Regions from separate parts of the Thauera butanivorans genome, predicted to be linked through region 3. Evidence: predicted binding sites of a transcription regulator. Region 3 holds the regulator's gene; each other region holds the start of a gene.
The links. The regulator sigma-54, encoded in region 3, starts transcription at its own class of promoters, with help from an activator protein. The targets are predictions, from matches to a motif close to TGGCACGCTTNCTGCTNA.
Positions count from the first base shown of each region.

Region 1: ACNQFN_RS04030 (pilin) is a predicted target of sigma-54. The motif match lies at 2,427-2,444, and genes of this name have one in related genera.
Region 2: ACNQFN_RS17390 (PEP-CTERM sorting domain-containing protein) is a predicted target of sigma-54. The motif match lies at 2,341-2,358, and genes of this name have one in related genera.
Region 4: ACNQFN_RS06510 (CmpA/NrtA family ABC transporter substrate-binding protein) is a predicted target of sigma-54. The motif match lies at 5,565-5,582, and genes of this name have one in related genera.

Region 1 is NZ_CP183038.1:834,591-842,174, forward strand. Features, by position in the region: gene hslU (ATP-dependent protease ATPase subunit HslU) at 1-88, shown strand, start outside; gene ACNQFN_RS04015 (AEC family transporter) at 182-1,057, shown strand; gene ACNQFN_RS04020 (cupin domain-containing protein) at 1,059-1,400, shown strand; gene ACNQFN_RS04025 (hypothetical protein) at 1,429-2,010, opposite strand; gene ACNQFN_RS04030 (pilin) at 2,520-3,047, shown strand; gene ACNQFN_RS04035 (hypothetical protein) at 3,255-3,569, shown strand; gene ACNQFN_RS04040 (serine hydrolase domain-containing protein) at 3,948-5,180, shown strand; gene ACNQFN_RS04045 (acyltransferase family protein) at 5,190-6,233, shown strand; gene ACNQFN_RS04050 (DUF4238 domain-containing protein) at 6,520-7,332, opposite strand.
Region 2 is NZ_CP183038.1:3,577,715-3,585,298, reverse strand. Features, by position in the region: gene ACNQFN_RS17405 (ABC transporter permease) at 1-147, opposite strand, end outside; gene ACNQFN_RS17400 (ThiF family adenylyltransferase) at 233-1,111, shown strand; gene ACNQFN_RS17395 (nitroreductase family protein) at 1,113-2,171, shown strand; gene ACNQFN_RS17390 (PEP-CTERM sorting domain-containing protein) at 2,437-3,243, shown strand; gene ACNQFN_RS17385 (DUF2721 domain-containing protein) at 3,426-3,821, opposite strand; gene ACNQFN_RS17380 (hypothetical protein) at 3,818-3,991, opposite strand; gene ACNQFN_RS17375 (SDR family oxidoreductase) at 4,024-5,169, opposite strand; gene ACNQFN_RS17370 (AMP-dependent synthetase/ligase) at 5,166-7,043, opposite strand; gene proB (glutamate 5-kinase) at 7,229-7,584, opposite strand, start outside.
Region 3 is NZ_CP183038.1:697,533-705,116, reverse strand. Features, by position in the region: gene thiL (thiamine-phosphate kinase) at 170-1,186, shown strand; gene ACNQFN_RS03415 (phosphatidylglycerophosphatase A) at 1,251-1,733, shown strand; gene ACNQFN_RS03410 (CinA family protein) at 1,770-2,267, shown strand; gene recA (recombinase RecA) at 2,401-3,441, shown strand; gene recX (recombination regulator RecX) at 3,462-3,911, shown strand; gene lptB (LPS export ABC transporter ATP-binding protein) at 3,898-4,620, shown strand; gene ACNQFN_RS03390 (RNA polymerase factor sigma-54) at 4,627-6,087, shown strand; gene hpf (ribosome hibernation-promoting factor, HPF/YfiA family) at 6,105-6,431, shown strand; gene ptsN (PTS IIA-like nitrogen regulatory protein PtsN) at 6,676-7,137, shown strand; gene hprK (HPr(Ser) kinase/phosphatase) at 7,134-7,584, shown strand, end outside.
Region 4 is NZ_CP183038.1:1,344,311-1,351,894, reverse strand. Features, by position in the region: gene nirB (nitrite reductase large subunit NirB) at 1-2,265, opposite strand, end outside; gene ACNQFN_RS06520 (ABC transporter ATP-binding protein) at 2,351-3,145, opposite strand; gene ntrB (nitrate ABC transporter permease) at 3,157-4,143, opposite strand; gene ACNQFN_RS06510 (CmpA/NrtA family ABC transporter substrate-binding protein) at 4,160-5,419, opposite strand; gene ACNQFN_RS06505 (nitrate- and nitrite sensing domain-containing protein) at 5,717-7,009, opposite strand; gene bluB (5,6-dimethylbenzimidazole synthase) at 7,149-7,584, opposite strand, start outside.

The DNA of each region.
Region 1 (7,584 bases), 140 kb from region 3:
CGGCAAGGTCGTGGTCGATGCGGCCTACGTCGACGGCCGGCTCGACATGCTGGCTCAGCGGGAAGACCTGGCGCGCTACGTGCTCTGAGCGCTCCTCCACTGCATGCGCCCCGGAAGCGGATGAAGTCCGCCCCCGGGGCGTTCCCGTTCATGGACGTGGCTTACTTTCTGCGAATTTCCCATGCTGATCCGAATCGTCGAAATCCTCTTCCCGCTCTTCGCGATCACCGCGCTGGGCTATTTCGTCGGCCGCCGCGTCAAGCCGGAGCTGTCCCACGCCAACAAGCTGAACATGGACGTGTTCGTGCCGGCGCTGGTGTTCGCGGCGCTCGCCAACAAGGCTTTCGACGTCAGCGCCTACCTGCCGCTGGTCCTTGCCACCACGCTGATGGTGGTCGGCTCCGGCCTCGTCGCCTGGGCCGTGGCGCGGGTGGCCGGCATCGAACCGAAGACCCTGGTGCCGCCGATCATGTTCAACAACTGCGGCAACCTCGGCCTGCCGCTGGCCGTGCTCGCCTTCGGCGAAGCCGCGCTGGCGCCGATGGTGGTGCTGTTCATGGTGTCGAACCTGATCCACTTCTCGTTCGGCGCCTGGCTGTTCGACCATCGCGTCAATGTGTTCACGGTCTGGAAAGTACCGTCGGTGCTGGCGACCTTCCTGGGCATCGCCGTCAGCCTGACCCAGTTCGAAGTCTGGCCGCCGCTGCTGACCGCGATCCGCATGCTGGGCGAAATCTCGATTCCGCTGATGCTGTTCGGCCTCGGCGTGCGCCTGGCGGGCTCGCGCATCGGCTCGATCGGCTTCGGGCTGTTCGGCGCCGTGCTGCGCCCGGTCGTCGGCATGGCGCTGGCGTGGGCCATCATGCTGGTGATCGAGCTGCCGCCGCGCGAGCAGGCGCTGCTGCTGGTATTCGGCGCGCTGCCGCCGGCGGTCCTCAACTACATGTTCGCCGAGCGCTACGGCCAGGAGCCGGACAAGGTGGCCTCGATGGTGCTGATCGGCAACGTCGCCGCCGTGCTGTTCCTGTCGATCGCGCTGGCCCTGGTGCTCGACTGACGTGAGCGCCTTCCGGCCCAGGCGGGGCAACCTTTACGCACCGCTGCCCGCGGCGGGCGCCGACGAGGATTTCCACACCCTGTTCGCCGGCGCGGCCTGCCGGGTCGAACGCATCGTGTCGCACGGCCACGCCAGCCCGCCGGGCTTCTGGTACGACCAGGCCGAAGACGAATGGGTCGTGCTGCTGCAGGGCGAGGCCGAACTCGGCTTTGCCGACGGCCAGCGCATCAGGCTGCTGCCGGGAGACTGGGTGGAAATCCCCGCCGGCTGCCGGCATCGGGTGGAATCGACCGCGCCGGCCACCGTATGGCTGGCCGTGCATTGCGCGCGCGGCGCGGATTGATCGGCCAGGCGGGCGAAGATTCGCCGGATCAGGGCAGGGGCCGGCCGGCGCCCTGCGCCTGTTCGGTCAGCGCCTGCAGCACCACTTCGCGCTCGATGCCGTCGAGCACCGCCTCCAGCGCGGTGGCGTCCAGCGCAGGGCGCGCCGGGTCTTCGAGAAAACGCAGCATGTGCGCGGCGGTGGCGTGGCCGCGCCGTGCCGCCTGGGCGATCCAGTCGATGCCCACGGCCTCGTCCGCCGCCACGCCGGTGCCGGCGACATGGCAGCGCCCCAGCCAGTGCATCGCCTCGGGGTACAGGTTCTGCGCCGCCTTGCGCAGCCAGGCCACCGCCTCGGCCGCCTGATCCTGGCCCAGCAGCAACAGCGCCAGGTCGCACTGCGCTTCCGGCCCGCCGGCATCCGCATCCTCGATCAACGCCCGGTCCTCGGCCGCCAGCTTCAGCGGCGACAGCGCAAGCACGTCATCGAGCGCAACACGGGTGGCCGCCCCCGGGGGCATTTCCCTGCCGCCGCCCTCCTGCCGCAGACTGCCATCGGCAATGCGCCGCCACAGCGTGCGGCGGCTCAAGCCGGTGATCGAAATCGCGGTGTTCAGGGAGATGAAGGACATGGCACCGGCCTCGCGGGGGAAGATGTTCGTGGGAAGGGCTGTCGGGAGCGCGGCAGCAGGCGCCAGGCCGGAAGCTCGCCGCCCGCTGATGCCGTGAAGCAAGAATCGTGACGCCGCCAGCACCATCGATGCGGCGCAGCCGATCCGGAATTGTAAACCGAGAACCCGAAGGCCCCGCCTGATCGCCTGGAGCTTGCTGGCCCAAGGCGATCCCTCACGCACTGCAAACACTGAAGCACGCCAGACGCGAATCTCGCCGATGGCATACAGACGCGGCAAGCCTTGGCACAGCAAGCCGTGCCAGCACTTGCCAATGGCGCAGCCCGCCGCGCCAGCCCCGGCCGTGGCACGGGCCGGCATGCCAGGGAAACGCCAAATAAATCACGGATTCAAGCCCTTTCAACCCTGATTCCGTCTGGCACGGAGGTTGCGAAAGGATGTACGGAAGGCGCCGTATCGATGCATGCGGCATCGGATTCCCATCTTTTCATCGTGCAAGGAGCAGGATCATGAAAAAGGCTCAACAGGGTTTCACCCTGATCGAACTGATGATCGTCGTGGCGATCATCGGCATTTTGGCGGCTATCGCCATTCCGCAGTATCAGGATTACGTCGCCCGTTCGCAGGTTTCCCGTGTGATGAGTGAGACCGCTTCGATGCGTACGGCGGTGGAAACTTGCATCATGGACGGTAAGACAACAATCACTCTCCCTGGTGGGACACCTGATGCAGATGAATGCCAGCTTGGTTGGACGAACAGCAATCTACTGGGTGATGACGCTGGCGGCGACTTTACAGTTCAGGATCCCGGTCTCGTCGTTACCATGCCTGCAGGTGCCGATGATGACACCGTTATTACTGCAACCTTTGGACAAGCTGCTGCGACCATTCTTCGTACAAAGCAATTGGCTTGGACGCGCACTCCGACAGGCGTGTGGGGTTGCAGTACTGATGTGGCCGTAACTTATCGGCCGGCTGGTTGCAAGGCTGAACTTGGTGCAGACCCTGAGGATACTGATCCCCCCGCCGGTGGTTGATCCTTAACAAAGAAATTTTCCAATAGGGCGTTTGGAGATTTTCTCCCGATGAATCCGGTGTTGGCAAACCAAGGTTTGACGACACCGGATTTGACAGAGCGGGTGACGGTGTCGGAGCGCTTTTTTTTGCCGCACTGTCAATTTTCATATTAATTTTCTCCAAAAAATTGAAGCGGTAATCAAGCAGAACAGAAATGGAGTGGCATCGTGATTAAATCCGTCATTCGGTTCTATGGTGTTCCTCCGGAGAGGCAGGAGGAGGCTGGTTTGCTTGATCAGCTCGGCGATGAAGTACAGACTTGTTATAGCTTTTGGGTGGTGGCATCTCCTGGGCTGACCTGTAACAGTGGTACCGCTTCCATTCTTCCGATTACATCTGATTCAATTGACTTGCGTGATATCAGTAAACATCATCACGATATGTCGGGGGGAGAAGCTGCAGCCTATGCCAAGGCAATTGAATTCTTAAAATCTCATGACTCGCTGTCTGGTCTTAGATTTTTCGAGCACAAAGAGCCGTAGTTCAGTCTGGTAAGCAATAACGGTAAGGTTGAGTGCGGAAATAGGAAACGTGTGAGCCAACTTTGGCAGATGGGTAGGGAGTGCGGTTCGATTCCGCAGGTATCGGTGTCAGTGGACGTTGCTGTGTCATTCAAATTCAGCTTTCCGGTTTATCTGGGTTTTTACATGCAGCAAAGGAGGTCGAAATGAATACATACACGTCTCGCAGTTCTGATGAAGCAAAGGAAATCAGCAAGACCGTTCGTCGTCGGTTTGTAGCATCACTGGTTGCAGCGGCGTCCTTTGCACTGGTACTCGGCCAAGGTGGCCCCTCTGCCAAAGCTGGTTCGTAGCAAACTATCCGGGCAGCACTCTGGCAAACCTCTCTTTGCCACCGCGATGCGCAAAAACCTTAGGCTTTTCCTGGCGGCCCTCGTCGGCTGCGTCGTCATAGCGCTGTTCGCTCACTTCTGGATCACCGACCGCCTCGGCGTGCAGCGCCTGCTGTACCCCGCCCAGGCGCTGCTGACCCAGCCGACCCTGCAGTGCTCACCACATGCGCCGGCCTGGATGCAAACGGCAATGCACACCGCCTTGTGGGACAACGCCTCGCCGGCCAGCCAGATCGCCTATTCCGCTCCCGACGGCAGCTTGCACCATTGCGAGCACGGCTGGCAGGACCAGCCTCTGCTGTCGCCTCGCGTCAACGAGCACAGCCGTTTCCGCTATGCGAGCATGACCAAGTTGCTGACGGCCGACGCCGTGCTGCGCCAGCAGCAGGCGGGGGCGTTGGCGCTGGACACGCCGATCCTGGCCTGGCTGTCGCCCATCCCCGCGCTGCGGGACGAACGCATCGCCCGCATCACGGTGGAAGACCTGTTGCGCCATAGTGCGGGTTTCGACCGCCTGCGTTCGCCGGACCCGATGGTCATCCACGCCACCCGGCCGTGGTGCCCCGGCGAGCTTGCGCAACTGGCCCGCGCCCGGCTGGATTTCGACCCCGGCACGCGCCATGCTTATTCCAACCTCAATTACTGCCTGCTCGGGGTCATCCTGGAACAGGCCACGCACACCGGCTTCCGCGATCTGCTGGAAAGGGAATACGGCCTGGCGGCCAGGGGCATCCGCTTCGTCGACGGCCCTTATCTTGCGGACGAGGTCCGCTACGATTTCCGCAACAGCGATTTCTACGGCCCGGACTATTCGCGTCATTTCGACTTTGCCGCGCTGTCGTCCTCGGCCGGGCTGTCCGGCAGCGCCAGCGCGCTGGCCGCACTGCTGGCGGAATTGCATCGGCAGGGCAAGGGCCTGCTGACCCGTTACGACGTCGCAGCGGATTGCAGGCAGGACGCATTGCGCGACTGCTACGGCCATGCGGTGTTTCCGTACAAGGCCGGCGATGGCGATCTGCGCGTCCATGTGCAGCCCGGCTTCCTGTATGCCGCTTCGTCGGTCGCCATTCTCGACGAGCGGGGCGGGGTGACGGTGTGGATCGGCAACGGCATGAAGCGCGGCGGCAGTTCCACCGACGACATGACGCTCGCGCTCTACCGCGCCCTGGACGCGCACTATGCGCGGCCCGGCGCTGGATCTGGCACCGCTGCCGTACTCGCGCCCGTCGGCGCCGATTGACGCACCGCCATGCCCTATACCGCTTCGCTCGACGGCATCCGGGCCATCGCCGCGCTCGTCATCGTTGCCTACCATGCGCGGATTCCGGGCTTGCCGGGTGGCTTCTTCGGCGTGGATGTGTTTTTCGTGCTGTCGGGCTATCTGGTCACCCGCCTGCTTGCCGAGGAGCATGCGCAAAGCGGCACCATCCGCTACCGCGCCTTCATGCGGCGCCGCATCCGCCGCCTGAGCCCCGCGCTGCTGACGATGCTGGCGGCCTATCTGCTGGCTGCGCCGTGGCTGTTCGCGGAAGTGCCGTTCGCGCGCCATGTGCGCGACGCGTGGTGGTCCGCGCTGTATCTGCTCAACTACGCCAGCGCCTTCGGCGAGCCGGTTGCCATTCTGGGCAATGTCTGGAGCCTGGCGGTGGAGATGCAGTTCTATCTGCTGTGGCCGCTGGTGCTGCTGATCGTACTGAAAATGCCGCGCCCCGCCGCATTGGCCACGCTGGCGGCGCTGTACCTGCTGGCCACCGCCTGGCGCGCGGCCAGCCCGGAACACCTTGGCGATGTCTGGGCGTTCTACATCCGCACCGACACCCATTGCAGCGGCCTGCTGCTGGGCAGTTTCATCGGCCTGCTGAACCCGCCCGCACCCGAGCGCCGCACTGCGGCCTGCATGGCGATGGCAGGCATCGTGATACTGGCTTTCGCCCTGACCTTCTACAGCACGAAGTGGATCGTGACCGTGCAATACGGCTTCACCGTGGCCGAAGCCGCCGCCGCGCTGCTGGTCGTCGCCCGCCCGTCCTGGCTGGGCGGCGCCGTTCTTGCGTGGCTGGGCAGGATGTCATATGGCCTGTATCTGTGGCATTACCCGATCATGCGCGCGCTGCGCGAGCAGGGCTGGGAAAACCACGACTGGCCCGCCATCCTCGCCGTCGGCGGCACGCTGGGGTTGATGTGCGCGGTGGCGAGCCATCATTGGGTGGAGGGGCGGTTTTATCGGCGTGGGGGAGGGTGGCGGTCGTGTCAGCGCAGACCTGGCAGCAGATATCGGGAAGGAGCAGCTTGAGGAAACGGTCTGACAAGGACAGGAGTTCGGCCACTGCTGCTGTTGGGTATGTGACGAAGCTCAGGCGGCAATGCGGCGGTCAACGGCCGTTCAGCCGCCGAGGCAGGTCAATGACCGCTGGTCACTTCGTGCTACTGCCGGACCCGACCCAAAGCGGAAGTTTGACTCATCACTAACTTTCAGCGGGAGTGGACAGGGTGCGAATTTCCTCCCATGGAAACTTTCTCTCCGGATCCACCTTCTTTGCTGAGCTCAAAAAACTTAGAGTCGAAAAGCAACGTCAGGTTTATGAGTCAAGTGAATACGATCTTAGCCACTTCTCAACTAAGCCCTGATGCCTCAAATCAGTCGTGTAAACATATTGATCTGCATGTTGGACCAGCCTAGTATTCGTTACTTTCGTCATCCAATCATGATTCATGTGAGCAAATTTTTCGATGTATTTACCACTCGAACATACGAAGAATTGGCGAGGAGATATAGGCAGAACTAGCGCAAATGCATCTTTAAAGAAGTCGCCAAAATAGGCAAACGGTAGATCGCAGATCAATGCGTCCTTCCATCCAGATGGCACTTTAAATACCGTCCATTCGGCGGAGCGAATTTTTCTGTTGTACTTTTGTGAACCTATCGCCGCTACAAAGAGCTTTAGCCCTTCGTCCAGAGCATCGACATGAGAAGCCGCCGCCTCCCCGTTTTTAGCGCGAACCCTTTCTCGCCCCAGATGCCGAAAATGATTGATCATAAAGGGCAGGCGGAACATGCCGGCGAGCAGTAGTCGTGACCAAATGAAACGCTGATCATCCGATAGATTTACTACGCCGTGAGATAGGATGTGTTGATGTACCGGTGCGGCAATGTCATCTACGTGTGGGCCCAGAATATCCTTTTCGATGAAGACGTCAGGTTGAGATGCCCCCCGTCGAATGGAGTACAGATGCTTCACCTTCGCGACTGCTTTGGGGGAATGCCGATCAAACCTCACCGCGCCACTAGGTAGCCGCCTAAAAACGCCAAGTTTCCCGTCTTTATCTGCCCATTCCGCAAGAAGAAAACGCGGAACAAAGTGATGGTTTCTGTGGCTGTTGTTATTACTCATAAGTGGTTTAAATCGATTGATTTTCCTGACTCAAATAATATCCCGCATATTCTTGGCAAGGATCTTTAATTAAAATATGGCAAAACTTCACCTTACTTCAGATAGCTTCTTCCCGAACCTCGAATGACCGATCCTGGCCGATTGTGCGTCGCGAGCGAACGGCTGCTACTGGCCGATAGTACGCTGTGGGCATCTTCCCCGATAGCCGCCGCACGCCACGGGCACAAGAATCAGACTCCGATCAACAGCAAG
Region 2 (7,584 bases), 1.8 Mb from region 3:
CTCCCGCATGTCCTGGAAAATCCAGTTGATGAAGCCGCTAGCGAGCAGAAACGCCACGACTCCACCCGCCACGATGGTCAGGGCCAGCAAGGCGCGCCGCCGTTGCCGAAGCAGGTTCCGTGCGGAAAGGGTCAGGGTGTGGCTCATGCCGCGGAGGCTCATTGGGGGTTCGCGTATCAGGGTTCTCTCTCTATGATAGCGGCCGAACCAGCAGAAACTGAAGGGGAAAGGGGTGACAGAGGACTTCGACTACACCGCCGCGTTTTCGCGGAACATCGGCTGGGTGACGTCCGAAGAGCAGGCTGCTTTGCGTGGCAAGCGCATCGCCATCGCCGGTATGGGAGGGGTTGGTGGAGTCCATCTGCTCACTCTGGCGCGTCTGGGTATCGGGCGTTTCAACATTTCCGATTTCGATGATTTCGACATAGTCAATTTCAATCGCCAGGCTGGCGCGGTAGTGGGTTCGCTGGGGCAGCCCAAGGTGGACGTGCTGGCAAAAATGGCGGCGGAAATCAATCCGACGGTGGAGGTCAGGACATTTCCGCAGGGGGTCTCGGACGACAACCTCGACGACTTTCTCTCGGGCGTCGATCTCTACGTCGATGGCCTGGATTTTTTCTCGTTCAAAGCCCGCTGCTCGACCTTCGCGGCCTGCCATCGCCTGGGGATTCCCGCCGTGACCGCTGCTCCCCTGGGGATGGGAACTGCTGTGTTGGTATTTCTGCCGGGGCAGATGTCGTTCGAGGAGTATTTCTGCCTGGAAGGATGCGACGAAGAGGAAATGGCTGTTCGCTTCCTGCTCGGTTTGTCGCCTGCCATGCTGCAGCGAAGCTATCTGGCGGATCCATCCCGGGTGAATCTGACCGAGCGCCGCGGCCCCTCCACCATCATGGCGTGCCAGCTGTGCGCGGGTGTCGCGGCAACGGAGGCAGCCAAGATACTGCTGGGGCGAGGGGAGGTGATTGCCGCACCGCGCGGATATCAGTTCGATGCCTATCGTAACCGGTTCGTGCGGACATGGCGGCCTGGTGGCAACCGTAATCCCCTGCAGCGGCTCGGGTTGATGATTGCACGTTGGCAACTGAGCCGAATGAAATCCACGGGAGCATGAAGTGAGTAATCGCGAAACACTGTTGGAAATCCTGAATCTCGCCCGCTGGGCGCCCAGCGGCGACAACACCCAGCCCTGGAAATTCGAAATACTTGCCGACGATCATGTCGCCGTGCACGGCCATGACACCCGGGACTGGTGCCTCTATGACATGGACGGGAGGGCGAGTCAGATGGCGCATGGCGCCTTGCTCGAAACCCTGAGGATTGCCGCGACCCGATTCGGCTTGCGTGCAGAATGGAACTGGCGGGCCGAAACCCCCGAGCATGCGCCGATCTATGACGTAAAGCTGGTGCCTGAAGCCGATCTCGCGGTCGATCCGTTGCATCCCTTCATCACCACACGCACGGTGCAGCGCAGGATGATGCGCCGCACGCCATTGGCGCCGTCTGCCGCGAAGGCGCTGCGTCTTGCGCCGGGAGATGGCTACTCGGTCAGACTCGTCGAGCCTGTCGGAGAGCGGTTGAAAATAGCAGGCCTGCTGTGGACGAGCGCCCGTGTCCGCCTGACATGTCCCGAAGCCTTTGAAGTGCACCGGGAGATCATCGAGTGGGGCGCCACGTTCAGCAAGGACCGCATTCCCGAACGAGCAGTCGGCGTCGATCCGCTCACCGCCCGTTTGATGCAGTGGGCGATGAAAAGCTGGGCACGTGTCGATGCGCTGAACCGCTATGCCTTCGGTACGGTTGCGCCGCGAGTGATGCTCGATTTTCTGCCGGCCTGGGCCTGCGCCGCGCACGTGCTTGTCGAGCGAGACGTTTTTCCGGCAAGTTTGCCCGAGTTCGTGGATGCGGGACGGGCGATGCAGCGGGTATGGCTAACGGCAGCGGCCCAAGGCTTGCATCTCCAGCCGCAGATGACGCCACTGATTTTCGGTTGGTATGCACAGGCTGAACAGCCGGTTTCGGCCGACGAGCATGTCAATGCGGCGATGCATGAAGTGGGTACGCAGGTCGACCGGATGCTCGGTAATAAGGGGGTGTTTTTCTGTCGGGTCGGGGAGTCCGCCGTTCCGGTGTCGAGGTCGATCCGCAAGGAGCTGGCGGAGTTGATGGTTTAGCGGCCTTTGAACCAGGCCGTATTGGCTGGAGCGAGAGAGTATGTTCCCGCTCGCTTGAGGATGACGGTGTCGATTTTTTTTACATGCCGGGCTATGTGTGGGTGGTCTGCTTTCTCGGGTATGGGTTCTACTTCTTTAATTTCATGGGCTTATGGTTTTGATCGGTGACTGGCACACTACATGCTTAAGTCTCCGTGCGGCATCTGCCAAATTGAACTGCTCTCGGCGAGAGCGTGTTTTACTCAAGAAAACCTAGGAGATGGTCATGAAATTCAAGCAAATTGCTCTTGCCATTGCAGCGGTTGGTGCCACTGTCGCCGCTAGCGGTGCAGCCCAGGCTGCCGTCGTTCTCGATGGCTGGGCGCTCGAGACGACGAACGGTATTACCTCGAACATCGGGCGACTGAATCTGGTGTCCGGTACTGCCACAGTGGAGCAGGAAACGGATGCCGCCGGCAACGTGTTTGTTGGGGCACTCTTCCGGGAACAGGGCTCCATCTATTCGGTCACCTATACGGCCGAAAACACGGTCGGCGCTGGCGATACAGGCGCGCCGTCGCCCCTGCATGCGATGCTCACGATCAGCTTCAGCAATGTGGGTGGTCAAGTGACTGCCTTGAACTCCGGTGGCGGCTTCGCGTACTCGTTCACCAGCGGCGATTTCACGATTCAAGCTGTTGGCGGCGGTAGCGCCTCTGGCAGCATCATCGGGATCGGCGGTAATGCAGCCAGCACTGCCGTCATTGGCGGAACCAATGGTGACTCCACGCTGCTGGCCCAGATCCTGAGCACTGCTGGCATCATGAATTTTTATGATAACGGGGGTGGATTGTTGAACCCCGGTTTTGCCACTGGTGAGTATCTGTTCGAAGCTGTGACGAACAACAACGTAACGGACAGCTTTGGGCTGAGTGAGTGCTCGTTCAAGGCTGGCGCGACCTGCTCGCTGTTCAGCGTTGCATCTGCAGGCGATGCCTATATCGTGCAGCAGGTTCCGGAGCCCGCTGTGCTGGGCCTGCTCGGCCTTGGTTTGATTGGCTTGGGCGCTAGCATGCGTCGCCGTAAGGCATGATATCTCTTACGGACCAGCTCGAAGTGGTTCGCTGTTAGGGGCTGTAATCGAGTGACCGTTCAAACCCCCGTCCAATGTTCGTGTTGGACGGGGGTTTCGTTTTAGAAGCGCTGATAAATGATCAAACAGGCCTCCATGGCCGAGGTGGCCTGAATCAGCACTTTGAATCAGCAGGTGGGTGGTCAACTGAACAGCCGAGCGCCACCAGGAAGGACAGCACGCCCATCAGGAAGCACACCATTACCACCAGTTGCCACTGTGTTTCCCATGCCTGCCCAAGGAGCAGGGGCGCGGTGGTGATGCCGATGCAAAAGCCGCACAGCGCCAGACAGCCGATGGAAAAGTTCGCGATATGCCCCCTTGCGCAGGATCGTCAGCTCCACCAGCAAGCGCTTGGTGAGTTCCTGATCGGCGCTGGTTCGCACACGCTCGTCCAGCACGCGGGCTCGGTCGATGATGCGGGCCAGCCGCCCGGCCACGGCTCCGATCATGCCGGCCACCGCCGTCAGAAAGGACACGGGTGTCACCGCCAACTGGACGCTGTGGGTGACCGAGGCGGCATCGACGGGCAGGCTCATGGCAACAGCGGTGACGATAGGAATGCACGCATGGTACGCAAAAGCCCCCGGCGCTGGATATGTTCGGAGGCGATGGCGTCTCGATCGGTTTGCTGCGCCAGCGCTTCCGGGATTCGGCGCATGGGTTTCGCTGCCGCCGGCTGCTCGCCGCGGTCATCATCGATGTCCATCCAGCGTGCCGGACAGAGGAGCCGTAACGACCCTACGGCTTGCGGCTCCTGGGTGCTGCAATCCTGCCCAGGTAGTAGTCGAGTGCGCGCCGGGCGTATTCGTCCGCTCTTTCGGGCAGAGGTACGTTGCGTACCTTGAGCCAGCTCATATAGACGTCGTTGCCGAATGCCTGATGGTCCGAAAGATAGTCCATGTACATCGGAAAGGTCGCCAGCAGGCGTTTTTGCGGCGCGGGGAGAAACGGGCGCAGCAGGCGGGGCAGGGCGGCAAACCATGCACGCGGAATGCTCCTGCCGCGTGGGAGCTCCTGGCCGCGCTCCTGCAGGATCTGGCGCACGAGCATGACCAGCGCTGCAATGCGCGGGGAGCGTTCGGGGCCTGAGCACAGGTTCAGGATGTGTCCCCGGGGCGATCGCCCCTGGCTCGATGCCACGATGGCCGCCGCGACATGGTCGACCGGAATGATGTCGAGCTTCGCGTCGCCGAAATCCGGCAGCAGGCCGGATGTCTTGCGTCCCGACAGGATTTCGCAGATGTAGTAGAAGATCTGGAAGTGGATGATGCGGCCGTCGCGTGAGTCGCCGATCACCATGCTGGGCCGATGGACCGTGATCGGCAGTCCTTCTTTCTCGATGGCCGCGCGGACCAGGGTTTCGGCTTCGGCCTTGGATCGTTCGTAGGTGTTGTGGAAGGCACGGGCTTCGTCGATCCAGGTTTCGGGCAGGATGCCCGGCCGTTTGCCGGCGATGCCGACCGTGCTGACGAACTCCATCTTCTGCAGGGTATTCCGTCTGGCCAGGGTGCGTGCGAGTCCGAGCATGACTTCGGCGGAGCCGACTGCCGAGCGCCGGGCGTGGTCCAGTGGGTCGTTCATCCTGACGCTGGCGGCCGAATGGACGAGGTGGGTGGTGTCGTCGCACAGGCGGGCATAGGTGGTTTCGTCCAGACCGAGCTTCGGTAGCGTGGCGTCGCCGCGCAGTGCCTCCACGCGCTGGCGGGTTTCGTCGCCGGGTGGGAGTTGCCAGAAGTCGTGGAGCGCCTCGAGCCGCTGGGCGAGATGTTCGTCCGATTCGGCGCGCAGCAGGATGCGGATGCGGGTGTCCCGGTTCTGCAGCAGCATGGGCACGATGGTGCTGCCGACGGCGCCGGATGCGCCGGTGATGAAATAAGTGTTCATGGCGCGATGACGACGATGGGGGGAGAGTCGGGGCCGTGGTCCGGCGTGGCTTCGATGCGGCGGTAGGCTTCTTCGATGCTGCCGGTGAAACGCAACTCCACGACTTTTCGGCGCAGCTTGAGATTTGCCGTGAGCTCGCCGTTCTCGATGCTCAGCGGTGTCGATGTGACGATGACGGCGGCCGGACGCTGGTGGCCGGGAAGCGGCGCACAGGCGGTCTGGATGTCGCCGGCGATCTGCTCCGGGGGCGGGGCAGACGGTGCTCCGGCGCCGCTTGGCTTCCCTTGTGCGAGGGTGATGACGACGACCGGGAAGGGGTGGCCCTTGCCGGTGACGATGGCATGCTCGACGTACTCCAGGCGCTTGATCTCCGCCTCGATCGGGTGAGGTGTGACGCGGCGTCCGGTCGATGTCTTGAAGATTTCGCTCTTGCGGCCGAGCAGCCAGAGGTATCCGTCTTCGTCCAGGCGGGCATAGTCTCCGGTATGGAGGAAACCATCCTTGCTCATCTTGAGCGACACTGCCTGCGTGCAGGGTTCGTATCGGCTGCAGACGCCAGGGCCGCGCACGAGCAGTTCGCCGTCTTCGGCGATGCGCACCTCGTTCGAGGGGTGGGGGCGGCCGACGCTGCCTGGCCGCGAGGCTTCGAGCGTGTTGAAGGCGATGGGGACGATGTCCTCGCTGACGCCGTAGGCTTCGAGAATCGGCCAGCCGAGTGCGCCGAAGCGTTCGATCAGCCAGATGGGGAGGGGCGCCGAGCCGCTGACCAGGAAGCGTAGTTTGCTGCCCATCACGCGTCTCAGGGGGGTCAGGGCCCGCTTGGTGAACGGATGGAGCAGGCGGAGGTGCAGCGGCGCTTCGGTACCGAGGCTGCGGGCCTTGGCGATCCGTTCTTCGATGGACCAGGCGGCGCGCAGCCCCACCCGGACGGGAGCGGGCTGCGCGTCGATGCGCTCGAGCATGCCGGCATGGAGTTTCTCGAAGAACCTCGGCACCGCCACGAAGAGGCTGGGCTGTATTTCCGGCAGCCGTTGCACGATCTGTTCGGGCCGCTCGACGAAATGCGTCTCGGCGCCGAAAAGGATGGCGCACAGATTGAGAACGCGCTGGAACATGCTCGATGGCGGGAGCCAGCAGACCATGCGATCGCCGACGCCTATCGACGGGAAGCCGTCGCAGGTGACGCGGCAGGCCAGCAGGATCTGGGCATGGGTGTAGGCGATGCCCTTGGGTTCGCCGGTGCTGCCCGAGGTGAAGATGATGGTTGCGACATCCGTCGGCAGTGGGGGGGCGGGTGCCGGCGCGGGGTGCGATGCATGGAGCGGACCGAGCGCATGCGTGCCCGGAGGGGCATCCGGTGCTGCGATGACCCGTATGGCGAAGCCCGGGTAGAGTGCGTCGAGCCTGTCGAGTTGGGCCGCATCGGCTGTGATGACGATGCGGGGCCGGGCGATCGCCAGGATGTGTCCGAGGTTGCGTGAGGTGTCGTGAGCGTCGAGCCCGATGATGGCCGCACCGAGTCCCAGTATTGCCAGATGGACGAGCTCCCATTCCGGGGTGGTGGGCAGCATGACGGCGGCGCGGTCGCCTCGCCCGATGCCCAGATGCTGAAAGCCGCCCTGCAGGGCTCGCACTCTTGCCTGGATGTCTGCCCAGGTGAATGTCGTGGATGCGCTGCCGGTGCGATGGACGTAGCCGATCGCGGACGGGTTCGATCCTGCCCGTGCGTCGAGCAGGGCCGGTAGCGTCTGGACTTGCCGAAGCTGGGTGTGGGCACCGTCGGGGGCGCTGATCGCTCCGTCCGGCTGGCGATGGTGTTGCGTGGTTCCAGGGTTCGAAACCTGGGCTTCGAAGTTGGTTGACGTCCTCTGCATTGCTCTCTCGCTGGCGCTTGTCCACGCGCACGCCGGAGCGTTTGCGCGATATCCGGCCAGGGCGTGCCGATGTGCTCCCCGAGCCAAAGGGAATATTAGCTGACGAGACGCTATTCAGGGAGGATATCCCGTGCGAAAGTGAGCCCGGCGGGTTCGCCGGGCCCGGTGGGCCGCGCGCGGGGCTTTCAGCGGCCGACCATGTTGTCCCGGTGGATCAGCTCGGGTTCGTCGACGTAGCCCAGCAGCTTCTCGATTTCGGCGCTCGGCTTGCGGGCGATCCTGCGGCATTCGGCGGCGCTGTAGTTCACCAGGCCGCGTGCGATTTCCTCGCCGGCGGCGCTGCGGCAGGCCACGGCGGCGCCGCGGACGAAATCGCCGCGTACCGCGATGACGCCCACCGGCAGCAGGCTGCGGCCACTCCGGAGCGCGGCGATGGCACCGTCGTCGATGATCAGGTCGCCGGCCAGTTGCAGGTGGTCGGCCAGCCATTGCTTGCGGGCCTGCAGCGGGGTGCTGCTGGCGTAGAGCAGGGTGCCGACGG
Region 3 (7,584 bases):
AGCCCCATTCGCGGCTGAAGCCGCTCCTACGAAGAACCGGGCTGTCGGCGCGAGAATGCTCGCGGACCGATGATGGCCTCGCGCAAACGACAGTGGCCATGGGGATGGCAGGCGAGCCGGCAGCATCTGCGTTAAGCTTGCGCCCCCGCTTCGCTGCCGCGCCCGCGCCATGCCCCGCCCGACCGAATCCGCCTCGCCCGCCACGTTTCCACGGCCCGCATCTGCGCCGCCATCCGAGTTCGACCTGATCCGGCGGCATTTCAGCCGCGGCACGCGGCATACCGATCTCGCCGGCGGCGACGATGCGGCACTGCTGAGTGCGCGGCCGGGCATGCAGTTGGCCGTGTCGACCGACATGCTGGTGTCCGGCACGCACTTCTTCGCCGACACCGACCCGCAGGACCTCGGCTGGAAGACGCTGGCGGTCAATGTGTCCGACCTCGCGGCGATGGGCGCGGAACCGCGCTGGGCCTTCCTCGCGCTGGCGCTGCCGGCGGCCGACGAGGACTGGATCACCGCCTTCGCGCGCGGCTTCTACGCCTGCGCCGACGCTTTCGGCGTGGACCTGGCCGGTGGCGACACCACCCGCGGGCCACTGAACCTGTCCGTCACGATCATCGGCGAAGTGCCGGCGGGCGCAGCGATCGGCCGCGCCGGCGCCCGCGCCGGCGACGACTTGTGGGTTTCGGGCCAGCCCGGCCTGGCTGCGCTCGGCCTCGCCGCGCTGCGCGGCGAAGTCGATCTGGACCCGCCCGGCCGCCAAGGCTGCATCGCCGCGCTGCAGCGCCCGCAGCCGCGCGTGGCGCTGGGGTTGGCCCTGCGCGGGCTCGCCAGCGCGATGCTCGACGTCTCCGACGGCCTGCTCGGCGACCTGGCCCACGTCCTGGCGCAGTCGGGTGCCGGCGCCGTCATCGATAGCGCGGCCCTGCCACTGGCGGCGCTGCTCGCGACCGGCGCGCCCGAGGACAAGGCCCGCGCCTGCCTGCTGGCGGGCGGCGACGACTACGAACTGCTGTTCACCGCAGCGGCCTCCGCGCGCACCGACATCGACGCGCTGTCGCGCCGGCTCGCGCTGCCGCTGCACCGCATCGGCCGGATCACCGGCCGGGCGGGCGAATGCCTGCTGCGCACGGCCGACGGCGAGGAGCAGGTCCTGCATCCGAGCGGCTACGATCACTTCGCATGAACATCGCCGCCGCCGTCACGCCCGTTCTTCCGCCCCCCCCTCCCCGACCTTCCGGAGCGAGCCGATGCGCCCCACTCTGAAACTGATGATGAGCCACCCCGCCCACTTCATCTCGCTCGGCTTCGGCTCCGGCCTGTCGCCATGGGCGCCGGGCACGGCGGGCACGCTGCTGGGCTGGGCGCTGTATCCGCTGCTCAGCGCGCCGCTGTCGGAGTTCGTCTTCCTGGCCTTTCTTGCCAGCCTGTTCATCGTCGGCGTGCTCGCCGCCGAACGCACCGGCCGCACGCTCGGCGTGCCCGACCACGGCGGCATCGTCTGGGACGAGATGGTGGCGATCTGGCTGGTGCTGGCATTCACGCCGGCGACGCTGGGCTGGCAGGCGGTCGCGGTGGCGCTGTTCCGCTTCTTCGACATCGTCAAGCCGCCGCCGGTGCGCTGGGCCGACCGCAGCTTCAAGGGCGGCTTCGGCGTGATGTTCGACGACATCATCGCCGCCGGCTACACCCTGCTCGTGCTGGCCATCCTGGTCCAGCTGTTCGGCCGCTGACCAGCCCCGGTCCCCCCTTCAGCACACATGCGAACGATGGATAGCGAACTGAACGAACTCTCGGCCGCGGCCGGTGCCGCGCTGGCCGCGCGGGGCTGGCTGCTGGCCACCGCGGAATCCTGCACCGGCGGCTGGATCGCGGCGACCGTCACCGCCACCAGCGGCAGCTCGGCCTGGTTCGACCGCGGCTTCGTGACCTATTCCAACGCGGCCAAGACCGACATGCTGGGCGTCGCCGCCACGACCCTCGAAGCGCATGGCGCCGTCAGCGAAGCGACCGTCACCGAAATGGCGGAAGGCGCGCTGATCCACAGCACGGCAGACGTCGCGATCGCCGTTTCCGGCGTCGCCGGCCCCGGCGGCGGCACGCCGGCAAAGCCCGTCGGCATGGTGTGCGTGGCCTGGGCGCGGCGCGGCGCGGCCACGCTGGTGCAGACGCTGCAGCTGGCCGGCGACCGCGAGGCAGTGCGGCGCCAGACCGTCATCCAGGCGCTGCGCCGCTTGATCGAACTGGCTGGCGCGGATATTGCATGACATATTTGCTGTATATAAATACAGATGCTAAGCTGACGCCGTCAGAGACCTTGTTCAGGGCTGCGACAGCTCGCCGCCGAAAATCCCTGCAAGCTCTGTGCCATAATCCGCCCATCACTCAGGAAAAGTTTTCATGGACGACAACAAGGCCAAGGCACTCGCCGCCGCGCTCTCGCAGATCGAAAAGCAGTTCGGCAAGGGCTCGATCATGCGCATGGGCGACGGCAACGTCGAGCGCGACATCCAGACCGTCTCCACCGGCTCGCTCGGCCTCGACATCGCACTCGGCCTCGGCGGCCTGCCGCGCGGCCGCGTGGTCGAGATCTACGGTCCTGAATCCTCCGGCAAGACCACGCTGACGCTGCAGGTCATCGCCGAGATGCAGAAGCTCGGCGGTACCGCCGCCTTCATCGACGCCGAGCATGCGCTCGACGTCGGCTACGCCGAGAAGCTCGGCGTCAATATCGAGGACCTGCTGATCTCGCAGCCCGACACCGGCGAACAGGCGCTCGAGATCGCCGACATGCTGGTGCGCTCGGGCGGCGTCGACATCGTCGTCGTCGACTCGGTCGCCGCGCTGACGCCCAAGGCCGAAATCGAAGGCGAGATGGGCGACCAGCTGCCCGGCCTGCAGGCCCGCCTGATGTCGCAGGCGCTGCGCAAGCTGACCGCCAACATCAAGCGCACCAACACGCTGGTGATCTTCATCAACCAGATCCGCATGAAGATCGGCGTCATGTTCGGCAGCCCCGAGACCACCACCGGCGGCAACGCGCTGAAGTTCTACGCCTCGGTGCGCATGGACATCCGCCGCACCGGCACGATCAAGAAGGGCGACGAGGTGGTCGGCTCCGAGACCCGCGTCAAGGTCGTCAAGAACAAGGTCTCACCGCCGTTCAAGGAAGCGCACTTCGACATCCTGTACGGCGAAGGCATCTCGCGCGAAGGCGAGATCATCGACCTCGGCGTGGTGCACAAGATCGTCGACAAGTCCGGCGCATGGTATTCCTACAACGGCGACAAGATCGGCCAGGGCAAGGACAACTCGCGCGAGTTCCTGCGCAACAACCCGGCGCTGGCACGCGAGATCGAGAACAAGGTCCGTGCCGCCGTCAGCCTGCCCGAAATGCCGTCGGGCGGCGCAGCCCCGGCCGTCGCGGCGGACGAGGCCTGACAGGGACACCAGCGGCTGCCATGGCTGAACCGAGCCTGCGCGAACGCGCCCTGCGCCACCTCGCCCGCCGCGACCACTCTCGCGCCGAACTGGCGAAGAAGCTCGCGGCCTACGGCGACGAGGACGAGATCCGGGCGGTGATCGAACGCATGGGCGAGCTCGGCCTGCAGTCCGACGAACGCTTCGCCCAGGCTTTCGTGCGCAGCAAGGCGGCGCGCTTCGGCGCCAGCCGCCTGCGCAGCGAAATGGCGCGGCGTGGCCTCGACCGTGACCTGGTCGACGAGGCAATCGCCAGCGAATGTGCAGAATCGGAATCGGAGCGTGCGCGCAGCGTGCTGCGCAGCCGCTTCACCACGCCGCCCGCCGATGCCCGCGAATGGGCGCGGCAGGCGCGCTTCCTGCAAACCCGCGGCTTCGCACCCGACCTGATCCGCAAGCTGCTGAAAGAGCCCCACGATGAGTCTGCTTAAGGTCGCTGGCCTGCAAAAGCGCTACAAGGCACGCACCGTCGTACATGACGTCGGTTTCGAAGTCGGCTCGGGCGAGGTCGTCGGCCTGCTCGGCCCCAACGGCGCCGGCAAGACCACCTGCTTCTACATGATCGTCGGCCTGGTGCGCGCCGACGGCGGCCAGATCGGCCTCGACGGCAAGGACCTGACCCACCTGCCGATCCACGCCCGGGCGCGGCTGGGCCTGTCCTACCTGCCGCAGGAAATGAGCGTGTTCCGCAAGCTCACCGTGGCCGAGAACATCCGCGCCGTGCTGGAGCTTCAGGGGCTCGAGAACCGCCAGGTGGACGAGCGCCTGCAGGAGCTGCTCGAAGAGCTCGGCATCAGCCATCTGCGCGACAACACCGCCATCTCGCTGTCGGGCGGCGAGCGCCGCCGCTGCGAGATCGCGCGCGCGCTGGCCACCGACCCGCGCCTGATCCTGCTCGACGAGCCCTTCGCCGGCGTCGATCCGATCGCGGTGATCGACATCCAGAAGATCATCCGCTTCCTCAAGGAACGCGGCATCGGCGTGCTGATCACCGACCACAACGTCCGCGAGACGCTCGGCATCTGCGACCGCGCCTACATCATCAGCGAAGGCCGCGTGCTCGCCAGCGGCCAGCCGGGCGAGATCATCGCCAACGAAAAAGTCCGCCAGGTCTACCTCGGCGAGCATTTCCGCCTCTAGTCCAGGATGAAACCCAGTCTCCAGCTCAAGCTTTCCCAGCACCTCACGCTGACGCCGCAACTGCAGCAGTCGATCAAGCTGCTGCAGTTGTCGACGATCGAGCTGAACCAGGAGATCGAGCGCTTCCTGCTCGAGAATCCGATGCTGGAGCGCGAGGAATTCGACGAGCCGCCGCCCAGGCTCGAACCCTCAACCAGTTCCTCGCCGGCCGAGCGCGAGCGTGAACAGCAGCGCGAAGCCGACACCGACGGGGGCGGCGACGGCGACAACGGCGGTACAGCCGAGCGCGAAGGCGGCGACGAAGGCATCGACTGGTCGAACGTCGGCACCGGCACCTCGGCCAAGCGCGACGATGACGACGACGTCGACTTCCAGGAAATCCAGGCCGCCGAGCTGTCGCTGCGCGAACACCTCGACCAGCAGGTCGCGCTGTCGCCGCTGAACGACCTCGACCGCGCACTGGTGCGCTTCATCATCGAAGCGCTCGACGACGACGGCTACCTGTACCAGCCGCTCGAGGAACTGCTCGAACTGCTGCCGCCCGAGCTCGAGATCGACCTCGACGATCTGTCGATCGCGCTGCGCCACGTGCAGAACCTCGACCCGGCGGGCATCGGCGCCCGCACGCCGCAGGAGTGCCTGGCGCTGCAGCTGCGCGCGATGCCCGAAAGCTCGATCCAGATGCTGGCGCTCGAGATCGTCGACGGGCACCTCGAACTGCTGGCCGAACGCAACTTCGTCCGCCTGAAGAAGCTGACCGGCTGCAACGACGACGAACTGCGCGCCGCGCACGCCCTGATCTGCAGCCTGGACCCGCATCCCGGCCTGCGCCACTCGGCTTCCGAAACGCGCTACGTGCTGCCCGACGTCGTCGTGCGCAAGGTCCGCGGGCGCTGGAGCGTGAGCCTGAACCAGGAGGCGATGCCGCGCCTGCGCGTCAATCGCCTGTACGCCAGCCTGCTGCAGCAGAACAGGGGACAGGGCGGCGGACTCACCGGCCAGCTCCAGGAGGCACGCTGGCTGATCAAGAACGTGCAGCAGCGCTTCGACACCATCCTGCGCGTGTCCCAGGCCATCGTTGACCAGCAAAGACAGTTCTTCGATCATGGTGACGTGGCGATGAGGCCACTGACCCTCCGGGAGATCGCAGACCAGCTCGAGCTGCACGAATCCACCGTATCACGCGTCACCACGCAGAAGTACATGGCGACACCGCGTGGCGTGTTCGAACTCAAGTATTTCTTTGGCAGCCACGTTTCCACCGACACCGGCGGAGCAGCTTCCTCAACGGCAATCCGCGCACTGATCCGCCAGCTGGTGGACGCAGAGGACAGGAAGAAACCCTTGTCCGACGCACGAATTGCAGAAGTTCTGGGCCAGCAGGGTATCGTGGTCGCACGTCGCACCATCGCGAAATACCGCGAATCACTCAATATCCCGCCGGTCAGTTTGCGCAAATCGATCTGACAACAACAGGAGTTAGCATGAATCTCAACATCACCGGGCGCCACGTCGAAGTCACGCCGGCCATTCGCGACTACGTCGGCGCCAAGCTCGACCGCGTCATCCGCCACTTCGACAACGTCACCAGCGTGGCGGTGATCCTCTCGGTCGAAAAGCTGCAGCAGAAGGCCGAAGTCACGCTGCACGTGCGCGGCAAGGACATTTTCGTCGAAAGCGAGGATACCGACCTGTACGCCGCCATCGACGCGATGGCCGACAAGCTCGATCGCCAGGTCCAGAAGTACAAGCAGAAAATGGCCGACCACAACCACGAAGCCCTGAAGCACCAGGCGCCGCCCGAGGCCTGATACCGGCTTGCATTCGAAGCGAGGACAAGACGCGAAGCCGCAGACGGTGCTCATTGCACGGCAAGGCTGGGCAACGCGGTCATCGCTTCGAAGGCGAACCGGTGGATCGTCTCTTGCGGCTTTCCTTCCGGGGTGTGGTTATAATGCGCGCGTTTATCAAGACGCGGCTTCAACGCACCCCGGTCCAACCCCCGTCGCCCAACGTGGCGCCAGCGGTAACGGCGCTGCGCAAGCTCCATAGCGAATGAGCCTGATATCTCAACTCCTGCCACTGTCGAACGTGGTGGTCGATCTGGACGCCAGCAGCAAGAAGCGCGTCTTCGAACAAGCAGGCCTGCTGTTCGAGAACAACCAAGGCATCGCCCAGAGCCTCGTATTCGACAGCCTGTTCGCCCGCGAACGGCTCGGCTCCACCGGCCTCGGCCAGGGTATCGCCATTCCCCACGGCCGCATCAAGGGCCTCAAGGACGCGGCGGGCGCCTTTCTCCGCCTGGCGGCGCCGGTTCAGTTCGATTCGCCCGACGGCAAGCCGGTCAGCATGCTGTTCGTGCTGCTGGTGCCCGAACAGGCCAACGAGACCCATCTGCAGCTGTTGTCCGAACTGGCGCAGATGTTCAGCGACCGCGAATTCCGCGAGGCCCTGCTGGACGCACCCGACGCCGCGCACATCCACAAGCTGTTCGTGAACTGGGGCGCCGATGAATGAGGCAGACCAGCGTCGCGCGGCTGTTCGAGGCTGAACGGGAGCTCCTTCAGCTCAGCCATGTCAGCGGACGGCTGGATGCCGTGCTGGCGGTGGCCGAAGAACGGATCTGGCCGGCCGACCTCGTCGGCCACCTGAACCTGATCCATCCTTCCCGGCTGCAGATCGTCGGCGCCGCCGAACTGGCCTGGGCCCAGCGCCAGACCACCGACAAGGTCGCCCACCACCTCAACGAGATCCTGTCCAGCCAGCCGCCGGCGATCATCGTCGCCGACGGCTGCGCGGTGTCGAACATCATCCGCGGCGTCTGCGAAGCGCACGACGTCGCGCTCTTCACCACCCCCCAGCCTTCGGCCAGCGTCATCGACCAGCTGCGGCTCTACCTGTCGCGCGAGCTGGCCGAGAAGATCTCGCTGCACGGCGTCTTCATGGACGTGCTCGGCGTCGGCG
Region 4 (7,584 bases), 650 kb from region 3:
GGTGCTGGTGCGCTGCAGGCGGTCGGCAGTGCGGATGTAGAACATCAGGAAGCGGTCGATCATGCGCACCAGCGTGGCCTCGTCGAGGTCGCTGGCGATCAGCTCGGCGTGGCGCGGCTTCATGCCGCCGTTGCCGCAGACGTAGAGGTTCCAGCCGCGCTCGGTGGCGATCACGCCGACGTCCTTGCCCTGCGCCTCGGCGCATTCGCGGGTGCAGCCGGAGACGCCGAACTTGATCTTGTGCGGCGCGCGCAAGCCCTTGTAGCGGTTCTCGAGCCGGATCGCCATGCCCACCGAATCCTGCACGCCGTAGCGGCACCAGGTCGAGCCGACACAGCTCTTCACCGTGCGCAGCGACTTGCCGTAGGCATGGCCGCTCTCGAAGCCGGCATCGACCAGTTCGCGCCAGATCAGCGGCAGCTCGTGCACCTGCGCGCCGAACATGTCGATGCGCTGGCCGCCGGTGATCTTGGTGTACAGCCCGTACTTGCTGGCGATGCGGCCGATCGCGATCAACTGCTCCGGCGTGATCTCGCCGGCGGCCACGCGCGGCACCACGGAGTAGCTGCCGTCCTTCTGGATGTTGCCGAGGAAGTAGTCGTTCGAATCCTGCAGCCGTGCCTGGTCCCGGTTCAGGATGAAGTCGTTCCAGCAGCTTGCCAGGATGCTGGCCGCGACCGGCTTGCAGATGTCGCAGCCGCGGCCCTTGCCGTGGCGCTGCAGCAGTTCGGCGAAACTACGGATCCCGCCCACGCGCACCAGGTGGTACAGCTCCTGGCGCGACCAGGCGAAGTGCTCGCACAGGTGCTTGCTGACTTCCACGCCCTGGCGCTTCAGCTCGGCGTTGAGCACCTGGGTCACCAGCGGCACGCAGCCGCCGCAGGAGGTGCCGGCGCGGGTCGCGGACTTCAGTTCACCGATGCTGTGCGCGCCGTCGGCCACCGCCGCGCACAGCTGGCCCTTGGTGACGCCGTTGCACGAGCACAGCACCGCACCCTCGGGCAGCGCATCCACGCCAAGGCCGGCTTTGGCCGTGCCGTCGGCGGCGGGCAGGATCATCTGCTCGGGCGCTTCGGGCAGGGCAATGCCGTTGAGCATCATCTGCAGCAGCGTGCCGTATTCGGCCGCGTCGCCCACCAGTACCGCGCCCAGCAGCCGCTTGCGGTCGGCGCTGACCACCAGCTTCTTGTAGATCTGCTTGAGCTCGTCGGTGAACACGCAGGACAGCGCGCCCCGCGTCCTGCCCTGGGCATCGCCGATGCTGGCGACATCCACGCCCATGAGCTTGAGCTTGGTACTCATGTCGGCGCCGGCGAAGACGGCATCGGCCACGCCGCCGAGGTGCCGGGCCGCCACCCGCGCCATGTCGTAGCCGGGCGCGACCAGGCCAAAGACCTGCTCGTTCCACGACGCGCACTCGCCGATCGCGTAGATGTCCGGATCGCTGCTGCGGCAGTGGTCGTCGATCACCACGCCGCCGCGCGGACCGACCGCGAGCAGGCACTGACGCGCCAGTTCGTCACGGGCACGGATGCCGGCGGAGAACACGATCATGTCGGTCTCCAGCCAGCTGCCGTCGGCGAACACCATGCGGTGGCGCGCCTGGCGACCGTCGATGATCTCCACCGTGTTGCGCTCGGTATGCACCTGCACGCCCAGATCCTCGATCCGGCTGCGCAGGACGCGCCCGCCGCCGTCGTCGACCTGCACCACCATCAGCCGTGGGGCGAATTCGACCACGTGCGTGCGCAGTCCCATGTCGCGCAGCGCCTTGGCGCATTCCAGCCCGAGCAGGCCGCCGCCGACTACCACGCCGCTGCTGGAACGGGCACCGCTGGCCTGCATCGCTTCCAGGTCCTCGATGGTGCGATAGACGTGGCAGGCGTCGCGGTCGCGGCCCGGCACCGGCGGCACGAAGGGGTAGGAACCGGTGGCCAGCACCAGCTTGTCGTAGGCCAGCACTTCGCCGTCGGCCAGTTGCAAGGTGTTGTTACGCCGTTCGATGCTGGCGACGCGCGCGTCCAGGCGTAGCGTCAGTCCCGGCCGCTCATAGAAGCCGGGCTCGACCAGCGACAGTTCCTCGGCGCGGGTGCCGGAAAAGAAGCTGGACAGATGCACGCGGTCGTAGGCCGGGCGCGGCTCCTCGCCGAGCACGGTGACGGCCAGGCCGGCGGCCGGCAGGTCGGGGTGCAGTGCGAGCAGTTCCTGCACGAAGCGGTGGCCGACCATGCCGTTGCCGACCACCACGAGTCTTTGCTGATGCATGAGGTTCTCCTTCAGGCCATGGGCACGGCGATGCAGCAGCCTGCCGCGTCGCGGCAGCCGTGCAAGCCGTGGCTGTCTGCGGCGCCTAGGCGGCGCGCTTCAACTGCTTGTGGTAGAGGAATTCCATGATCGCCGCGCGGCATTCGCCGAAATGGGCGTCATGCGCCAGGGCCAGCCGGTCGCGCGGCCGCTCGATGCCGACCTCGAGGATCTCGCCGATGGTTGCCGCCGGGCCGTTGGTCAGCATCACCACGCGATCCGACAGCAGCACCGCCTCGTCGACGTCGTGGGTGACCATCACCATCGTCGCCTTGGTCGCGGCGAGGATCTTCATCAGCTCGTCCTGCAGGTTGGCCCGGGTCAGCGCGTCGAGGGCGCCGAAAGGCTCGTCCATCAGCAGGATGCGCGGCTGCATCGACAACGCCCGGGCGATGCCGACGCGCTGCTTCATGCCACCCGAGATCTCGTGCGGGAACTTGGTCTCGGCATGGGCCAGGCCGACCAGTTCGAGCGCCTCGTGGGTGCGCCGCTTCAGGCTGGCCTTGCCCTCCTTGGCCGCGAACACGCGCTCGACGGCGAGATAGACGTTGTCGAAGCAGGTCAGCCAGGGCAGCAGCGAGTGGTTCTGGAACACCACCGCGCGTTCCGGCCCCGGGCCGGCGATCTCGCGCCCGCCGCACAGCATCACGCCGCTGCTCGGCCGGGTCAGCCCGGCGATCAGGTTCAGCAGCGTCGACTTGCCGCAGCCGGAATGGCCGATCAGCGCGATGCTCTCGCCTTCGTGGATGTCGAGATCGATGTCGCGCAGGGCGACGAACCTGCCCTTCTTGGTGTCGAAACTCTGGCCGACATTCTCGATCTGGACGATCTTCTTCGTCATGATGGGTCTCCTCAACGGTTCTCGTAACTGAAACGGCGGGCGACCAGCATCAGCATCTGCTCGAGGATCAGGCCGACGATGCCGATGACGAAGATCGCGATGATGATGTGCTCGACCTTGAGGTTGTTCCATTCGTCCCACACCCAGAAGCCGATGCCGACGCCACCGGTGAGCATCTCCGCGGCGACGATGACCAGCCAGGCTGTGCCGATCGACAGGCGGATGCCGGTCAGCATGTAGGGCAGCACCGCCGGGAACAGGATCCTGGTGAAGACCTTCCACTCCGACAGGTTCAGCACGCGGGCGACGTTGAGATAGTCCTGCGGCACGCGGGTGACACCCTGGGCGGTGTTGAGGATCATCGGCCAGATCGAGCAGATGAAGATGGTCCAGGTCGCCGCCGGATCGGCACGCTGGAACACCAGCAGGCCGATCGGCAGCCAGGCCAGCGGCGACACCGGCCGCAGCAGGCTGATGATCGGGTTCAGCATCTGCGACAGCAGCGCGAAGCGGCCAAGCAGGAAGCCCGCCGGAATGCCGACCAATGCGGCGATGCCGAAGCCGATGCCGACCCGTTCGAGCGAGGCGAGCACGTTCCAGCCGATGCCCTGGTCGTTCGGCCCGTCGATGTAGAAAGGATCGGAGAACAGCGCCACCGCCGCATCCCAGGTCTGGCCCGGGCCGGGAATGCCGCCACCGCCGAAGGTGGCGAGATGCCAGATGCCGATCAGCAGCGCCAGCCCGGCCAGCGGCGGCAGCACCGTGCGCAGTGCGGCCCTGGCCCACTCGCCGATCCGGCCGGCCAGCGGTTCGGTTGGCGGGCTGACGCTTTTTCCCGCCTTTTCTTTCACACCGCCTTCCACCTTGGCTGCGCTCGCCGTCGCCGGCAGCTCATTCCCTGTCTCGTCGATCGGCACCGCCGTCCTGCCGGCATCGGCTTCGGTGGCGTCGGTTCCGGTCATGTTTCCCGGCCGCGCCGCGATCATTGCTGCAGTCATGTTTCCGTCCTCCGGTTCAGGCCTTGAGCTTGAAGCTGCCGGCATACTTCGCCGGCTCCGTGCCGTCCCACACCACGCCGTCGATCAGCGTGCTGCTGCGCATCTCGCCCGCGGGCAGGGCGACGCCGGCCGCGGTCGCCGCCTGGCGGTAGATGTCGAGGCGATTGATCGCGCGGGCGGTCGCCAGGTAATCGACGTCCCTGTCGAGCAGGCCCCAGCGCCGGTGCTGGGTCAGGAACCACATGCCGTCGGAGAGCCAGGGGAAGGTCGCGGCGCCGTCGCGGAAGAACTTCATCGCGTTGGCGTCCTGCCACTTGCGGCCGAGGCCGTTGTCGTAGTGGCCGAGGACCCGGCCTTCGATGACGTCGACGTCGGTATTGACGTAGGAGCGCGCGGCGATGACCTTGGCCGTCTCCTTGCGGTTGGCCTCCGAGGCGTCGATCCAGCGCGAGGCGTCGAGCACCGCGGCGGTCAGTGCCCGCGCCGCGTTGGGATGCTTGTCGACCCAGGCGGCGCTCGTGCCGAGCACCTTCTCCGGATGGTCGGTCCAGATGTCCTGGGTGGTGACCGCGGTGAAACCGATGCCGTCGATGACCGCGCGCTGGTTCCAGGGCTCGCCGACGCAGTAGCCGTGCATGTTGCCGACGCGGGCGTTGGCCACCATCTGCGGCGGCGGCACGACGATGCTCTTGACGTCCTTGAACGGATGAATGTCGTGCGCCGCCAGCCAGTAGTACAGCCACATCGCATGGGTGCCGGTCGGGAAGGTCTGGGCGAAGGTGTAGCTGCCCGGTTCGTTCGCCGCCACCAGCTTCTTCAGCGACGCGCCATCGGCCACGCCCTTCTCCTTCAACTGGGATGCGAGCGTGATGGCCTGGCCGTTGTTGTTCAGCGTCATCAGCACCGCCATGTCCCGCTTCGGCCCGCCGACGCCCATATGCACGCCATAGACGAGGCCGTACAGCACGTGCGCGGCATCCAACTCGCCCGACAGCAGCTTGTCGCGCACCGAGGCCCAGTTCGCTTCCTTGCTCGGCACGACCCTGATGCCGTACTTCTCGTCGAACTTCTTCACCGCCGCCATCACTACCGAGGCACAGTCGGTCAGCGGGATGAAGCCGACCCTGATCTCCTTCTTTTCCGGCGCATCCGAACCGGCGGCCCAGGCGCCGCCGGGAAACAGGCCCGGCAGCAGCGCGGCCGTGCCGGCCGCGGCCCCCGCCTTGATGAAGCCGCGGCGCGACAGCACCGTGGTTCCGGTCTTGAGCGTCTTCATGATGTGCTCCTTGGAAAGCATGGAAAAAACGAAAAGGCGCCCATCCCCCGCTTCGCGCAGCGCGAAGGGGAATGGACGCCGTTGTCCTGTGTTCGAGTCGGAAGATCGAATGCAGGGCCGCCGTTGGCCCAGTCTTGCCCTAGCCTATGCAGCAAGCGTGCCAGTTTTCAGGATCGATTCGTTTCCCTTGCATTTCATCGGTTTGCCAGCTGGCTGCATGGCGACGCGGCGAGGCCGGATGCACTGCTGCAGTGCAGCATCGACAGTTGCCTGCACATCCCTGGTGCGCCGTCCCGCCTAGTGCCTGCCCAGCACCGGAGCCAGCGCCAGCGTCGCCGCGGCGACCTCGGCCAGGCGCCGCCCCTGGCTCATCGCGGTCTGGCGCAGCAGGCGATAGGCCTCGTCCTCGGACAAGCCGCGGCAGGCCATCAGCAGGCCTTTCGCGCGCTCGATCAGCTTGCGCTCGTCCAGCGCCGCACGCGCCGCGTCGAGTTCGTCGCTCATCGCCTGCAGGCGCTGCGACTGGGCATGGAGCAGATCGACGATCGAACGCCGCAGTTGCGGACCGAAGGGCCCATCGCCCTGGGCAGGCTCTGCCGGCGCGCCCTCCCCGGCCATCTCGGTACCGATCAGCATGTCGAGCGGCGCCCGGATCTCCGCTGCGGTGGACAAGGCCTCCAGCAAAGCAGCCTGGTCCTGCGCCTCGGTCCGTGCCGAGGCGATCCGCCGCGCACAGGATTCGCCCAACCCGCGGGCGAGCGCCACTTCGGCTTCGTGCATCTGGTCGAGGCGCTGCGAGCAGCAGTCGAACCAGGCCTCGGCCAGCGCGGGATCGAGCGCCGAACCCAGCGTCGACGCCAGCAGCATCCGGCGCAGGCGCTCGTGTTCGGCCAGCGGCATGACGGACTGCAGCGCCCGCCACTGACGCAGCACCTCGTCGCCGCAGAAACCTTCGAAGCGCCGAAAGCACTGCGCCTGCGCATCGATCAGGTGCAGGATGGCCTGCACGCGCTCGGGCGCCGGATGGCCCGCAGCGAACAGCGCCGCGCCCAGGGCGCGCTCCTGGCCGGCGAACTCCTTGCCCTGCATCAGGTTGAACAGCGCCACCAGCAGCCGCGAAACCCCGGGATCGACCGCCACGTCGGCGGCCTCGAACACCAGCGCGAGCAAGGCCGCGATGATCTCGCCGTAGCGCGCGGTCGACGCATCGGGCCGGCAGCGCCGGGCGGCGATGTCGCCGCGCAGCCCGGGCAAGCCATCCAGCGCATGCAGTGCAAGCGCGATGCGCGTCAGCAGGCGCGCACCGCCATGCACCGCGCCGCCCGACTTCTCGCCGCCCAGTTCCGGGCGCTTGAGCCAACTCCGGACCCCGGCCTCCGCAGCCCGGCTGGCAAGCAGTTGCGCTTCGCGCTGGGGGCCGAAACGGGCGCCTTCCGAGCCGAGAAAGACGTTGGAAGCGCCGCGTTCCCGCTGGAGCTGGTGGACGAGTTCACTGACCGCCTGCACCAGTTCGCAGCTGAGCGCAAGCCGTTCGAGATCGTCGATTTCGCAGCGGCGCGCTGCGAGCAGAAATGCGAGCGCCGTCTTCATCCTCTCTCCGCAATCCTCGTTGCCGTCGCCGCAGCCGGAATGGCCATGGCGACAACGACAAGCAATTGCCGTGCAAGCCTGTGCACGCCATACCGGGCGGCGGCTGCGCGAAGGCCGAAGAAGCGGAATGGTGGCCCGGCTATGTCGGCATGGCGCGGGAGACGGCGTCGGCGAAACGCTCGCCCGCTTCGTCCGCCTCGCCCTGCCAGCGATCGAAGTGCAGCAGCTCGGTCAGCGGCATGCGCTTGAGCCAGCCGGCCGATTCCAGCTCCGGGCGCTCATGGAAATGGCTGACATGGCCGATGCAGAGGTAGGCGATCGGCACGATCCCGTCGGGAATGCCGAGCGTCTCGCGCAGCGCCTGCGGGTGCAGGATGCTGACCCAGCCCACGCCCAGCCCTTCGGCACGCGCCGCCAGCCACAGGTTCTGCACCGCGCAGACCGCGCTGTAGATGTCCATCTCCGGCATGTGGGTGCGGCCGACCACCACCGGGCCGTTGCGGCTGCGATCGCAGGTGATGCAGAGGTTGAGCGGCGCTTCCAGGATGCCCTCGAGCTTCAGCTTGCGATACGTG